Regions from separate parts of the uncultured Agrobacterium sp. genome, predicted to be linked through region 2. Evidence: riboswitches for the same ligand, from Rfam matches in the RefSeq annotation. Region 2 holds a riboswitch; each other region holds the start of a gene.
The links. Region 2 has a riboswitch for thiamine pyrophosphate ahead of thiB (thiamine ABC transporter substrate binding subunit). Riboswitches for the same ligand answer to the same signal wherever they lie in the genome.
Positions count from the first base shown of each region.

Region 1: another riboswitch for thiamine pyrophosphate. It lies ahead of thiC (phosphomethylpyrimidine synthase ThiC); the one in region 2 lies ahead of thiB (thiamine ABC transporter substrate binding subunit).
Region 3: another riboswitch for thiamine pyrophosphate. It lies ahead of QZ869_RS06950 (hydroxyethylthiazole kinase); the one in region 2 lies ahead of thiB (thiamine ABC transporter substrate binding subunit).

Region 1 covers NZ_CAJYTV010000017.1:345,856-350,844, reverse strand. Annotated here, with positions in the region: gene thiC (phosphomethylpyrimidine synthase ThiC) at 1-952, opposite strand, end outside; TPP riboswitch at 1,060-1,171, opposite strand; gene QZ869_RS16745 (acyl carrier protein) at 1,348-1,599, shown strand; gene QZ869_RS16740 (acyl-CoA dehydrogenase family protein) at 1,599-2,780, shown strand; gene QZ869_RS16735 (amino acid--[acyl-carrier-protein] ligase) at 2,785-3,696, shown strand; gene QZ869_RS16730 (DUF1839 family protein) at 3,713-4,699, shown strand; gene QZ869_RS16725 (glycoside hydrolase family 2 protein) at 4,696-4,989, shown strand, end outside.
Region 2 covers NZ_CAJYTV010000017.1:197,902-202,890, forward strand. Annotated here, with positions in the region: gene QZ869_RS16080 (thiamine diphosphokinase) at 78-728, shown strand; gene QZ869_RS16085 (ABC-F family ATP-binding cassette domain-containing protein) at 733-2,559, shown strand; gene QZ869_RS16090 (VOC family protein) at 2,621-3,013, shown strand; TPP riboswitch at 3,058-3,166, shown strand; gene thiB (thiamine ABC transporter substrate binding subunit) at 3,205-4,218, shown strand; gene thiP (thiamine/thiamine pyrophosphate ABC transporter permease ThiP) at 4,238-4,989, shown strand, end outside.
Region 3 covers NZ_CAJYTV010000008.1:300,347-305,335, forward strand. Annotated here, with positions in the region: gene QZ869_RS06935 (Xaa-Pro peptidase family protein) at 1-320, shown strand, start outside; gene QZ869_RS06940 (telomere resolvase) at 408-1,745, shown strand; gene QZ869_RS06945 (CHASE3 domain-containing protein) at 1,779-2,444, opposite strand; TPP riboswitch at 2,645-2,747, shown strand; gene QZ869_RS06950 (hydroxyethylthiazole kinase) at 2,815-3,555, shown strand; gene thiE (thiamine phosphate synthase) at 3,542-4,201, shown strand; gene thiD (bifunctional hydroxymethylpyrimidine kinase/phosphomethylpyrimidine kinase) at 4,198-4,989, shown strand, end outside.

The DNA of each region.
Region 1 (4,989 bases), 150 kb from region 2:
TGTAATGCAGGCGAACGCCCGCATGGATGGTGAAGTAATCGACGCCCTGCTCGGCCTGCTCGATCAGCGTATCGCGAAACACCTCCCAGGTCAGATCCTCGGCAATGCCATTGACCTTTTCCAGCGCCTGATAGAGCGGCACCGTGCCGATCGGCACCGGCGAGTTGCGGATGATCCACTCGCGGATATTGTGAATGTTGCGCCCGGTGGAGAGATCCATCACGGTATCGGCACCCCAGCGCGTGGCCCAGACCATCTTCTCCACCTCTTCCGCCATGGAGGAGGTAACGGCGGAGTTGCCGATATTGGCGTTGATCTTCACCAGAAAATTCCGCCCGATGATCATCGGCTCGGCTTCCGGATGGTTGATATTGGAGGGGATGATGGCGCGACCGAAGGCCACTTCCTGACGGACGAATTCCGGCGTGACGTGATCTGGAATATGCGCGCCGAAGCTTTCGCCATCGCGGAGAAGCTTCTCCTGCGCCGCCTCGCGTCCGAGATTTTCGCGGATGGCGATATATTCCATCTCCGGCGTGATGATGCCCGCCCGCGCATAGGCCAGCTGGGTGACGGCCTTGCCATCCTTGGCCCGCAGCGGCTGGTTGCGCACGGGAAATTCCGGCGTCAGCCTTTCGCCGGTGGCAAAGCCATTGTCTTCCGGCTTCACATGCCGGCCCTCATAGGCTTCGACATCGCCGCGTGCGATAACCCATTCTTGGCGCAGGCGCGGCAGACCTGCATCGATGTTCACCAGATGCGCGGGATCGGTATAGGGACCGGAGGAATCATAGACCGTGACCGGCGGCTCGCCAGCGGTGGGATGGACTGCAATTTCGCGCATCGGCACGCGGATATACGGGTGAAGAACGCCCGGCTTGTGCACCTTGGTGGAGGCCGGCAACGGACCGGTGGTAACGGTTGGGGTGAGGTTTTTAGCGGCAATGTTCATCGTGAGGCTCCAAAGCAAAACAGTGGAGACCCAGTTCGAGCATGAAGACGAAAAGCGCGGGGATAGACGTGATGACGGTTCCCCGGCGTTAAGCCGGTTCTGCCAGAATGCCCGCGTTTGCACCGTCCCTACGCCAGTATGAACTGGATCAGGTTCAACGGGTCACTGCGCGCTCTAGCAGTATCTCAGCCCCTTGCCGGGACCCCCCTGGTGAATGGCGCAATCAAAAACCTCATGGCGCCGATTGTCAAGCTGGCAGTCCACCTGCGCCAAAACTGCATAGCGCGCAAAGCAATGTCACTGGAAATTAACCGCTCCACTTATGACAATGTTATGGTTTTAAATGTAACCACGAAGAACGCTATGATGGCTCTAGTTTAGGGAGATGAGCTCAGATGAATTCTACTATCCGTGACGTGCTGGCAAAGTTTGGCCAGCTTCCCGTTTCCGTCGACACGCTTGCCGACGATGCCGATCTTTATGCGGCGGGCCTTTCCTCCTTCGCCTCCGTGCAATTGATGCTTGGCCTCGAAGAAGCCTTAGACATCGAATTTCCCGACAGCATGCTGAACCGCAAGTCCTTTGCCAGCATCACCGCCATCGAAACCACGGTCAAAGCCATCCTCGACGGGAAAGAGGCCGCCTGATGAACCTCGCCGTCGCGCCTCACCGTGAAGCACTGAGCGCCAGGGCGGCGCGGGTGGCGGCGATTGCCGCAAAACATGCCGACGTGGTGGATACCGAAGGCCGCTTCCCGAAGGAGGCTGTTGACGCGCTTCGACAGGAAAAACTGCTCGGCATCCAGGTTCCCGTTCACATGGGTGGCGAAGGCGCCACCATGCTGGAGCTTGCCGATATCTGCTCCATTCTCGGCCAGGCCTGTTCGGCAACGGCGATGATTTACGCTATGCACCACATCAAGGCCTCGAGCCTTGTGGAGCATGGCGAAGACAGCCAATGGCACAGCGCGTTCATGCGCCGCCTGTCAAACGAACAATTGCTGCTTGCCTCCGCCACCACCGAAGGCGGCATTGGCGGCAATCTTCGCAATTCCATCTGCGCCATCGAAGTGGATGGTGACATCTGCCGCCTGGAAAAGGACGCGACCGTCATTTCCTATGGCAGCGAAGCCGATGCCATTCTCATCACCTCGCGCAGCAACAAGGATGCCGCTCCCTCCGACCAGGTGATGACGGTGTTTCTGAAGCACCAGTACAGCCTGGAGCGCACCCACGTCTGGGATACGCTCGGCATGCGCGGCACCCGCTCCGACGGCTTCCTGTTCAAGGGCGAGGCTCCGGCGGAACAGATCTTTCCCAAGCCCTTTGCCGAAATCGCGGCCCAATCCATGCTGGCCACCTCGCATCTTCTGTGGAGCGGCGTGTGGTACGGCATCGCGTCCGACGCTGTGGCACGGGCGCAGAGCTTCGTGCGCGCCGCCGCCCGCAAATCGCCGGGGTCCGCACCGCCCGGCGCGCTGCGACTGGCCGAAGTGTCGAACAAGCTGCAGATCGTCAAATCCAACGTGATTGCCGGCATCAAGGCCTATGACGAGACCAGATCCGACCCGGACAAGCTGATGTCGATGGGCTTTGCCATTGCCATGAACAACGTCAAGATCTGCTCGTCCGAGACCATTCTCGAAATCATCGAACATGCCATGCTGATCTGCGGCATCATGGGCTACAAGAACGGCACGCCCTACAGCCTTGGCCGCCACCTGCGTGACGCGCATTCCGCCCGGCTTATGATTTCCAACGATCGAATCCTGAGCAATTCCGCCAATCTCCTGCTGGTTCAGAAGCAGGATACGAGCCTTCTGAGGTAGGACCATGGACGCACAAACATCTTTCCTCGACAGGCTCTTCGACAAGGGTTTTCTCATCGATACCGGCGTGGACGGTCTCTATGGCCGTAGCGGCCAGTTCGAGGACGTCATCACCGGTCTTGAAAGCCTTGTCAGCAAGGTGGGCGGCGGCGACAAGGCCGAAGCGATCCGCTTTCCGCCCGGCATCAACCGCGCTTACTTCGAAAAGAGCGGTTACATGAAGAGCTTCCCGCAGCTTGCCGGCACCGTCCATTCCTTCTGCGGCTGCGAGCTTGACCACATCAACCTGTTGAAGACAATGGATGAGGGCGGCGACGACTGGGCGAAAGACCAGAAGATCACCGATATCGTGCTCACACCGGCCGCCTGCTATCCGCTCTATCCGACCATTGCCAAGCGCGGCAATCTGCCCGATGGCGGCGGTCTCTACGACATCCAGTCCTATTGCTTCCGCCATGAGCCTTCCAAGGACCCGGCGCGCCAGCAGCTCTTCCGCATGCGCGAATATGTCCGCATGGGCACCGAAAGCGACGTCACCGATTTCCGCCAGCTGTGGATGGATCGCGGCGTGGCCATGATGGAAGGCATCGGCCTCGACGTGAAGCTCGATATCGCCAACGATCCCTTCTTCGGACGCGCAGGCCGTATGCTGGCCAATAACCAGCGTGACCAGAACCTGAAGTTCGAACTGCTGATCCCCGTCACGTCGACGACCAACCTGACCGCCTGTATGAGCTTCAACTACCACCAGGATGCCTTCGGCGCGAAGTGGGGTCTCAATCTCGCGGACGGCTCTGTCGCCCACACCGCCTGCGTCGGCTTCGGCCTGGAGCGACTGGCGCTCGCCCTCCTTGCAAAGCACGGGCTGGATGTCGATCAATGGCCGCAGTCGGTTCGCGATACGCTGTGGAACTGAGGCCTAAGAGGTACGCATGACGGCAATTTTTCCGGCTTTGAGCCCTGAGAGCCATGTCCCTCACCTGCTCCACGCATCCGACAGGATGTGGCCGGAAACCAATTGCTTTGTCGATTTGTGGATCGAGCTTGTGGCCTCGTGCGGCCTGCCGCCGGAAGCCATGTTCGGCTTCACCCTGACGCAGGATTTCGAGGGCGACCACTTCACCTTCTTCAAGATGCCGCTCGAAGACCTCGAAGCGCTCTACGGCATCCGCTCGACAGAGCTTGCGATCTTCGACGATGTCGAAACCCATATCGAAACGCAGCTGAAGCGTGGCCGCATTTCTCTGATCGAGGTGGACAGCTTCTACCTGCCGGATACCCATGGCGTGGGCTACCGCAAGGATCACGGCAAGACGACGATTGCCATCAACCGCATCGATCGCGACAATCTCACGCTCGACTATTTCCACAATGCCGGCTACTTCGCGCTGAACGGCGAGGACTATGCGGGCATTTTCCAGCATCACCTGAAGGAAACCGATCCGCCTTTCCTGCCCTATGCGGAGTTCGCCAAGTTCCCGGAAAAGCCGGTGTCTGATGAGCGACGTCGCGTGGTCGCCGAACGCCTGCTGGTGCAGCATTTTTCCAGACGACCGGCAAACAATCCCATCCGCGCTTTCTCGCAGGTCTTCCAGGCACAGGTGGAAAAGGTTGCCGACCGCCCCTTCGGCTTCTTCCACAAATATGCCTTCAACACGCTGCGCCAGCTCGGCGCCAATTTCGAGCTGGCGGCCAGCCATCTGCAATGGCTGCGCGGCGCGCATGCTTTCGATGATGCGGCGATAGAGGCCCTGAAAATTGCGGAAGTGGCAAAGACGGTGCAGTTCCAGCTGGCACGCGCCGTGGCGCGCCGCAAATTCGAACCGCTCGCTACCGTTCTCGATCCGGCGGCTGATGCCTGGGATCAGCTGATGGCAAAGCTCGACGCGACGCTCGATCACACGAGCGAAGCGGCGTGACGCTCCATATCCGACATGACGCCCTTCCCGGCCGGTTTCTGACGGAAGGCTGGCGGCTGACGCTGTCAGAGGCCAATGTCTTCGCACGCCCGTCTGACATCCCCGCAGACACGGACACCATCGTCGCCCCCGTTCCCGGAACGGTGGCCGAGGCACTGGAGAAGGCGGGCCAGTTCGACCGTTACAATCCAAAGCCGCTCAACCATCTCGATGCATGGTACCGGGTGAGGCTGGAAACGGGCGAACCGCAGACCGCGATACTGCATTTCGATGGCCTTGCCACCATTTCC
Region 2 (4,989 bases):
GGCTGAAAAATCAATATGGCCGCCTTTTGCGGCGTTTGCGCCTTTCCTTGAGGTGGTGTTTCGCGATAAGGCAGGGCATGACATCGGATCATTTCACCATTCTGCTGGGCGGCGATATCGTCGTGACGGAGCGCCTGCGCCGTGCGGTTGCCGGATCACGGGTGATTGCCGCCGATAGCGGCATGAAACATGCCAGGCCGCTCGGGCTTCAACCGGAATTGTGGGTGGGCGATTTCGATTCCGCCGATGCGTTTCTGGTGCAGGAATGGCCGGCTGTGCCGCAACAGCCTTTTCCCGCCGCCAAGGGGGAGACGGATGGCGAGATTGCCGTTTCCGAGGCTTTGGCGCGAGGTGCGAAACGCCTGACGCTGGTCGGCGCGCTTGCCGGCGAGCGATCCGACCATGCGCAGTTTCATCTGCTCTATGCTGTGGCGCTGGCCGAACGCGGACTTCAGGTGGTGCTGACGTCTGGTGAGGAAGAAGCTTTTCCGCTGCTTGCCGGCGATTTGGTGCTCGATCTGCCGCGCGGCTCGCTGTTTTCTGTTGCCGGTTTTACGGCCCTTTCGGGCCTCGATATCGAGAACGCCCGCTATCCCCTCAGTGATTTTGCGCTTGCCTTCGGCTCATCGCGCACTATGTCCAACGTGGCTGAGGGCGACATTCGCCTTCGCCTTAAAAGCGGCAAGGCTATCGTCCTTGCCCGTCCTTACGATCTGACCGGAGCCTGATGCCTTGGCACCCCCCATTCTGAAACTCGACGACATCGAGCTGACCTTCGGCGTGACCCCGCTGCTCGACGGCGCCAATCTGCAGGTGGAGCCGGGCGACCGCATCTGCCTTGTCGGCCGTAACGGTTCGGGCAAATCGACGCTGATGAAGATTGCCGCCGGTCTGGTGGAAGCGCAGTCCGGCGAGGTGTTCCGTCATCCGTCCGCGACGATCCGCTATCTGGAGCAGGCGCCGGATTTCGGCGCTTACGAGACGGTGCAGGCCTATGCCGAGTCGGGTCTGGGGCCGGGCGACGATCCGTATCGCGTCAGCTATATTCTCGAACATCTAGGGCTGACCGGCCAAGAAAATCCTTCGAGCCTTTCCGGTGGGGAAGCGCGCCGTGCCGCACTTGCCCGAGTGATGGCGCCCGAGCCGGATATTCTGATGCTGGACGAGCCGACCAACCATCTGGATCTTCCGACCATCGAATGGCTGGAAAGCGAATTGCAGCAGACGCGAAGCGCGCTTGTGCTGATTTCGCACGACCGTCGCTTCCTTGAGAAGGTGTCGACCGCCACCGTCTGGCTCGATCGCGGCCAGTCCCGCAGGCTCAGCCGTGGCTTCGGCCATTTCGAGGAATGGCGCGACAAGGTGCTGGAAGAGGAAGAGCTTGAGCAGCACAAGCTCGGCAAGGCCGTCGAGCGCGAAGAGCACTGGATGCGCTATGGCGTGACGGCACGGCGCAAGCGCAACATGCGCCGCGTCGGAGAGTTGCGCGACATGCGCGCCGCCTATCGCGGCCACAAGGGGCCGCAGGGCTCGGTACAGGCCACAGCCGTGGAAGCGCGCGAATCCGGCAAGCTGGTGATCGAGGCGGAGGCCATCACCAAGGCCTATGGCGATCGTACCATCGTCGCACCCTTTTCGCTGCGGGTGCATCGCGGCGATTGCATCGGTCTCGTCGGGCCGAATGGTGCAGGCAAGACCACGCTGCTCAAGATGCTGACAGGTACGCTCGCGCCCGATAGCGGCACGGTGAAGCTCGGCACCAATCTGGAAATCGCGACACTCGACCAGAAGCGCGAAGACCTCAATCCGAACGACACGCTGGCACATTACCTGACCGACGGTCGTGGTGAAAGCCTGCTGGTCAACGGCGAGCAGAAGCATGTGACCGGCTATATGAAGGACTTCCTCTTCCAGCCGGAACAGGCCCGCACGCCGATCCGCAATCTGTCCGGTGGCGAGCGCGCCCGTCTTATTCTAGCGCGTATCCTGGCAAGACCGACCAACCTTCTCATCCTCGATGAGCCGACGAACGATCTCGATATCGAGACGCTGGACCTGCTTCAGGAAATCGTCGCAAGCTTCTCGGGCACCGTCATTCTCGTCAGCCACGACCGTGATTTCCTTGATCGCACCGTGACCTCGACCATTGCGCCCGCCAATCCGGATGCGCCGGATGGCCGCTGGATCGAATATGCAGGCGGCTATTCCGACATGATGGCGCAGCGTAAGGGTGCGGCAGAAGACAAGAAGCGCTCGGACAAGCAGGAGAAGGCGAAAGTCTCGGCCAATGCCGCTCCCGCTACTGAACCTGCAAAGGGCAAGGGCAAGCTGTCCTTCAAGCAGAAATTTGCGCTGGAAAATCTGCCGAAGGAAATGGAAAAGCTGCAGCAAGAAATCGCCAAGCGCGAAGAGCGAATGGCCGATCCGCAGCTTTTCGCCAAGGACCCCGGCGCTTTCAACAAGCTGGCGGAGGAAATGGCAAAGCTTCGCCAAAAGCTGGAGGTCATGGAGGAAGAATGGCTGGAGCTTGAGATGCTGCGCGAAGAGATGGAAGGCTAGGCCTCTTTGACAGGCGCGTAAATATGGGCTCTGCTTTGTTCCAACAGGGAGGAGCCCGCCCATGCGCATGATCTTCGTCAATATGCCGGTCAAGAATATCGAGACATCGAAAGCCTTCTTCACCGCGCTCGGCTTCAGTTTCAATCCGGAATATTCGGATGAGCGCACGCTGTGCATGATCGTCGAGAAGAACATCTTCGTCATGCTGCTTCAGGAGGAGCGGTTTCGCGATTTCATCAATGGCGAGATTGCCGATGCAAAGAGCAGCACGGAAGTTCTGACCTGCCTATCCGCCTCCAGCCGTGAGGAAATCGACAGCATGTTGAAAACGGCACTCTCTTCCGGCGGGCAGGAGTGGAAGCCGGTACAGAATCAAGGCTTCATGTATGCAGGCAGCTTCCAGGATCCAGACGGCCACGTCTGGGAACTCGTGCATATGACGGAGCAGGCATAGCTTCTCGCGTCTTGCCAATAACCGATTGTCACATTACATCTTTTCTCGCTCTAACGGGGTGCTTTGTCTTTCGGGACAAGGCTGAGAGGCGAATGCCAACCCGAAGAACCTGATCCGGTTAACACCGGCGGAGGGATTAGACGGCTTCCATCCAGACGCCTATTCCCGTAACCCATTCGAGAAGGTGTCTGATGAACCCTCGTTTTTTGCTGTCCGGCCTCGTTGCCGCATCCTTCCTCCTGCCGGGCATCGCCTCTGCGCAGGATAAAAAAGTCCTCACCGTCTATACTTATGAGAGCTTCGTCTCCGAGTGGGGTCCAGGCCCAAAGGTGAAGGCAGCGTTCGAGAAGACCTGCGATTGCACCGTCAACTTCGTCGGCGTGGCCGATGGCGTGGCGCTCCTCAACCGGTTGAAGCTGGAAGGTGCGGGCTCCAAGGCGGATGTGGTGGTCGGTCTCGATACCAATCTTGTCGCCGAAGCCAAGGACACCGGGCTTTTCGAAGCGTCGGGTGTCGATGCTTCCGGGGCAAAAGTCCCAGGCGGCTTCAAGGATGACGTCTTCGTCCCATATGACTACGGCCACTTCGCCGTCATCTATGACACCCAGACGCTGAAGAACCCGCCCAAAAGCCTGAAAGAGCTGGTGGAGGGCGACCCGTCGCAGAAGATCGCCATTCAGGACCCTCGGACCTCGACGCCGGGTCTCGGCCTGCTGCTGTGGGTCAAGTCGGTCTATGGCGACAAGGCGCCGGAGGCTTGGACGAAGCTCAAGAACCGCGTTCTGACGGTCACGCCCGGCTGGTCGGAATCCTACGGTCTCTTCACCAAGGGCGAAGTGCCGATGGTGCTCTCCTATACCACCTCGCCCGCCTACCATATGGTGGCCGAGCACAGCGAGCGCTATCAGGCCGCAAGCTTCGAGGAAGGCCATTACATCCAGATCGAGGTCGCTGGCCTGTTGAAAAATGCGCCCGAAAAGGAGCTTGGCAAGAAATTCCTGGCTTTCATGCTTACGCCCGGCTTTCAGGATGCCATTCCGGAAAACAACTGGATGATGCCGGTCACTGCCACGTCGCAGCCGCTGCCGGATGCGTTCAGCAAGCTGGTGCAGCCGACCAAGACGTTCCTGATGTCGCCGGAAGAGGTGGCGAAGAACCGCAAGGCCTGGATCGATGAGTGGCTGACCGCGATGAGCGTGAAGTAAGCGCTAGGCGACGCCGCAGGTGATTGCGCGCAGCGACAGACGCAGGTTCTTGATGGGAGGCATGGCGGCATTCACCGCCGTGCTGCTCTTCATCGCGCTAGCGGTCGCGGCGCTTCTTTCCTCTGACAGCAATGCGGCGTCGAGCGCCCTCTTCGAACCCTATACGCTGCGCATCCTCCGGTTCACCCTTTGGCAGGCAACGCTCTCGACCGTGCTTTCGGTGGCTCTCGGACTGCCTGTTGCCTTGGCACTCGCGAGGCAGAGAGATTTTCCGGGCCGCATCTGGATCATAAGGTTGATGGCGGTGCCGATGGGGCTGCCGGTGATCGTCGGTGCCTTGGGGCTGATAGCCATCTGGGGTAGGCAGGGACTGCTCAATACGGCCCTTCTTTACGCAGGGGTGGAGCAGCCCTTCAGCATCTATGGTCTTTCCGGCATTCTCATTGCCCATGTCTTCTTCAATCTGCCTCTGGCCGTGCGCTTCTTTTTGGCGGGGCTGGAAAGAATACCGGGTGAATATTGGCGCATGAGCAGCGTTCTCGGCATGAACGCTATCTCCGCCTTCCGCTTCATCGAATGGCCGGTGGTGCGTCGGTTGGTGCCGGGGGTGGCGGGGCTGATCTTCATGCTCTGCGCCACAAGCTTCACGCTGGTACTGCTACTTGGCGGCGGTCCGGCTGCGACGACCATCGAAGTCGCGATCTATCAGGCATTGCGCTTCGATTTCGATCCGCCACGCGCCATTGCGCTGTCACTGATGCAGATCGCCAT
Region 3 (4,989 bases), on a different contig from region 2:
CTCAGCTTGGAAGCGCTTGCGAAACCCTTGATCATGCGGCACGGGCAGTCCTTTCGAGACACGGCCTTGGACCCGACTACGCCCTTCCCGGACTACCACACCGCGCAGGACACGGCTTGGGCCTGGAAATCCACGAGGCACCCTATATCGTGCGTGGAAATATACAGGTCTTGGAAGAGGGCATGTGCTTTTCAAACGAGCCCATGCTCGTCTACCCGCAGAGGTTCGGCATCCGCCTGGAGGACCATATTTACATGGCCGCGAGCGGCCCGCGCTGGTTTACGCAGCCCGCAAAATCACCAGCCGAGCCATTTTCGTGAGCACGGATTGTTATCGATCATCATATTTCATAGCTTGCTTCAAATTTATATATTTTCTATCCCAGACAGATTAGGGGAGAGAATCGTATGCCCGCCACCGAAAAAAGAAAAACGAAAACGCCAATCCTTGTCGACCGCATCGCGGAGTTCGTCGAGAAGATTAAAACGACGCGAAATGACGATGGCAACTTCGATACCAAGAAGATCGGCCGGCTTTGGGACGACGAGGTTCGATTTCATTTCGAGAATGGCAGAACGGCCAAGACGCTCGAGCTTTACATCGTCAAATATCGCTATGCGTTGAAAGACGCTTTCGGACCGAAGACGACGCCGCTCGCTATTTGCAACATGAAAAAACTGCGCGAGCGTCTCGATACGTTCATCCAGCGTGGCGATTATCCGCAAAGCGGCGTGGCGATGTCCATCGTTGAGAAAATCGAGCGGGCCGAGCACAATACCGCTGGGCGCAAACCTCGTTTCCTGCTGCGGGTTTCTGACTTCATCTCCGCCATCAATGGCGTCAGCAGCAAGGAAGAGATGCAAGCGCTATGGGACCGGGAGATGGATGCCATGGCCGACCGAACGCAGGCAACGGTAATTTCCTACATCACGAAATATCGAAACGCCATCCGTGAGGCATTCGGTGAGCAGCATCCCATGCTGCGCATCGCAGCCGGATCGCCTCAGCTTTACGATGAAGCCCGCAAAGCCAAGATGGCCAAGATCGCCACGAAGCACGGCTCGCTCATAACCTTCGAACACTATTCCGAAGTGATGAGACGCTGCAGACGCTATCTACATTCCGAGGATGCGTTGACGATCGGCATCGGCCTGATCGGCACCACCGGGCGACGTCCGTTCGAAGTCTTTACCCAGGCCCAGTTGATGCCTGCACCCTATGGAAACGGCGTTTCCAAATGGAGCGTTTTGTTCAACGGCCAGGCGAAGACCAAGCAGGGCGAAGGAACAAAATTCGGCGTTACCTATGAGATCCCGGTGCTGGAGCAATCGAAGATCGTTCTCGATGCGTATCACCGTCTGAGAAACAGCAGCGAGGGAAAGCTATGGTTCGGCATGACGATCGACGACTTCTCGAGTGATGCCCGGCTACCGCTGCGCGATGCGATGATTGCGAAATTCGAAGACATCTGGCCGAAAGAAGAGCCACCAAAGCCGTATGGCCTGCGCCACCTCTATGCCGAAATCGCCTATCGCAACTTCGCCCCTGCCAATGTGACGAAGAACAGCTATTTTGCTGCCATCCTCGGCCACAACAACAATGATCTGGAAACCTCGCTCTCTTACATGACTTACGCGTTTCCGGAAGATGAACAGGAATCAAAAGCACGAGCCGAGCGCGTTGCGGACCGCACGATCCGCCAGATGATCACCGTCAATCAGATCCCTGGTATGGCGGGGGGATAAGCACACCTGCCCCGTCTCGCGAGCGTGTGCGCGTTACGGCGCTTTCGAATATCGCCGCGCAAGATACATTTCGACCACCGCGCGCGTCAGAAAAGACGCTAGGCCCACGATGATCGCCACCACCCGAATGCGGAACTCGTCTGCCTCGACTTCGGCATGACGCGTGTCCAGCAGCGTATGCTCCGTAACAGTGATTTCGCCGATGACGTCTCGAATACGATCCATCGTACCGACTGCCATATAGCCGATCTCATTGGTACGGGCAGCATTGGCGCCCACGTCGTCGTAGAGCGATATGGAATGCTTGAGTTCCTCAAGCTTCTTCTCGATCAGCTGATCCATCGCTTTGACGCGGGCGACCTGCCCGGAATTGTCCGATATGCGTGTCATCAATTGATTTTGAAGCAAGTGGAGGCGCTCCATCGCCTTTTCGTACGGGGCAAGGTAGCGCTTGTCGCCACTGACAAGATATCCCCTTTGCCCCGTTTCGGCGTCGTCGAGCGCAATCAACACATCTTTCGTGGTATCGATGGCTTCGTAGGTATGCACCACCATATCGTAGTGGTCGCTCAAAAGGTCATGGGTCCAACTCGTGGCAAGGATACCGGCCGCAACGACCACACCCACCGGGATTGATCGCAGCAGTGTGGGAAAGGTCAGATATTTCTGACGCAATGAGGCCCAGGACCAGTCAGACATCTTGCGGATATTCCATACACATGCTGTCCAAGCTCTTCAACATCACGCCGACGCCAACCGTTCACTCAGGTGGCAGCTTATTCTACCAGATCGTTCAACGCGATAATAATCACGAAGTTCAAAGCGGCAGCATCGGAATAGGAGCCATACGCGCCTCTCTCAAAAATCTTGACACGCCATCGCTTTTCTCATTTAGCTTGATCCATTCCGAGGGGAGCATCGAACGATGCTGAGACGGCGCTGAGCCGGACCCTTGAACCTGATCCGGTTAATACCGGCGTAGGAACGGAACGGTCGCCGCCAGGCACAGCTTTCTTTCCATGCGCGCAGTTTATCCGGATCCGCAAAACGCGTATCTGGAGATGAACTGTTGAAGGCAAATATCCCCACTGCGGAGCAAGCGGCGCAACTCCTGAGCCGCGTGCGGGAGCACAGACCGCGTGTTCACTGCCTTATGAATACGGTGGTCCAGAAGTTCACTGCGGACGGCATCACAGCGATTGGCGGTATCCCCTCCATGACCTCTTCCGAGGAGGAAATCGAAAGCTTCGTCGTAAAGACCCACGCGTTGACGATCAATCTGGGGACACTGGACGCGGCCCGCCGCAAGGTCATTCGTATGGCCGTGGAGATCGCCAATCGCCACGGCAAGCCCTGGATCATAGATCCGGTCCACTGCGACTACTCTCCATCACGTTTGGATTTTGCACGTGAACTGAGCGGCCAGTCCCCCTCCATCGTGCGGGGTAATGCGGCGGAAATGGCGGTCATTGAGGATATTGACTGCGCGTTACGCATCCAGACCGGGGCGGTCGATCGCTTGAGTGACGCAGACCGCAAGATTCGGATCGTCAACGGTCACACCTTGATGGCGAAGGTGACAGGGACGGGCTGCCTTTCCGGTGGCGTCATCGCGGCCTTCATGGCCGTAGAGGAGGACGTCATGCTGGCGGCGGCATCGGCGCTCACCATAACGGGCGTTTCCGCGCAGATGGCCGCGAGACACGCAAACGGGCCAGGATCGTTCGAGGTCGCCTTTCTGGACGCGCTGTTCAATCTGACGCGCGAAGATATTCTCTCCCATGCCAGGATCGAACATGACGAAGATTGATTACCGGCTGAATGCCATCGTCGATGCCTCTCTCACCGACGTCGCGCCTCTTTCGCAACTGGCCGCAGTGGCGGCACGACATGGCGCAACGATCATACAGTATCGTGATAAGGCCTCGTCCACACGCCAGATGATCGAACAAGCCATAACCATCGTAGAGACGCTGCGCGGAACGGGCGTGCCGCTAGTGATCAACGACCGTGTGGATGTGGCGCTGGCAAGCGGTGCGGATGGCGTTCACCTCGGGGCGGACGATATGGATGCAACAACGGCAAGACGGCTTCTCGGTCAGAACGCCATCATTGGCCTCACTGTGAAGTCGATGACCGATGCCCGTCAGGTCGCCGAAGCGCCCGCAGACTATGCCTGCATTGGCGGCGTCTTCGAAACCACGTCAAAACTCAATCCAGATTCCCCCGTGGGCCTTGAGGGACTGGGGCGCCTGAGAGATTTCCTGCGCAAGGAGCGACCGGATCTACCCGTCGGCGCCATTGCCGGCATTACGCTTGCGCGTGTACCAGACGTGATCGCGGCGGGGGCCGACGGCGTCGCATTGATCTCCGGTCTGTTTCGCGCCGTCGATATCGCCGCCGCCACAGACGATTTTCGCAAAGCCGTGGATAACGCAGTGGGAGCACGATCATGACGGCCATCGCTCTGACCATCGCCGGCTCCGACAGCGGCGGAGGCGCCGGCATTCAGGCGGATCTCAAGGCGTTTTCGGCGCTTGGCGCCTATGGTGCAAGCGTCATTACCGCCATCACCGCCCAGAACACCAGGGGTGTCAGTGCGGTTGAAGACATCTCCGCGACGATGATTGCCGCACAGATGGATGCGGTCTTCTCCGATCTCGACATCAACGCTATCAAGATCGGCATGGTATCGCGCATCGACACGATCCTAACCCTATCGGCAAAGCTTCGTGAGCAACCCCAGCCTGTGGTTCTCGACCCGGTCATGGTGGCGACCTCGGGAGACCGGCTGCTTCAGGAAGGCGCGATCGAAACCCTTCGCACGGAATTGTTGCCGCAGGCGACGCTTGCCACGCCGAACCTTCCCGAGGCGGCGCTGCTCACCGGCACCGCTATTGCCAAAGATCGAGACGCCATGTTGAAGCAGGCAGAACTGATCGTGAAGCTTGGCGCGCGCGCGGTGTTGATCAAAGGCGGTCACGGTGGCGGGGAAGAGAGTGTGGATCTTCTCTTCGATGGTCAGGCCGTTCAGGAGTTCGCTATGCCGCGGATCGAAACGAAGAACGACCATGGCACCGGCTGCACACTGGCAGCGGCAATCACCGCTCATCTCGCACTTGGCCTGTCACTTGTCGATGCCGTTGGCCTTGCGAAAGACTACCTTCAAGGCGCACTCGCCGCAGGCCGTGATCTTCATGTCGGCAGCGGCAGCGGCCACGGCCCCGTTCACCATTTTTACCGC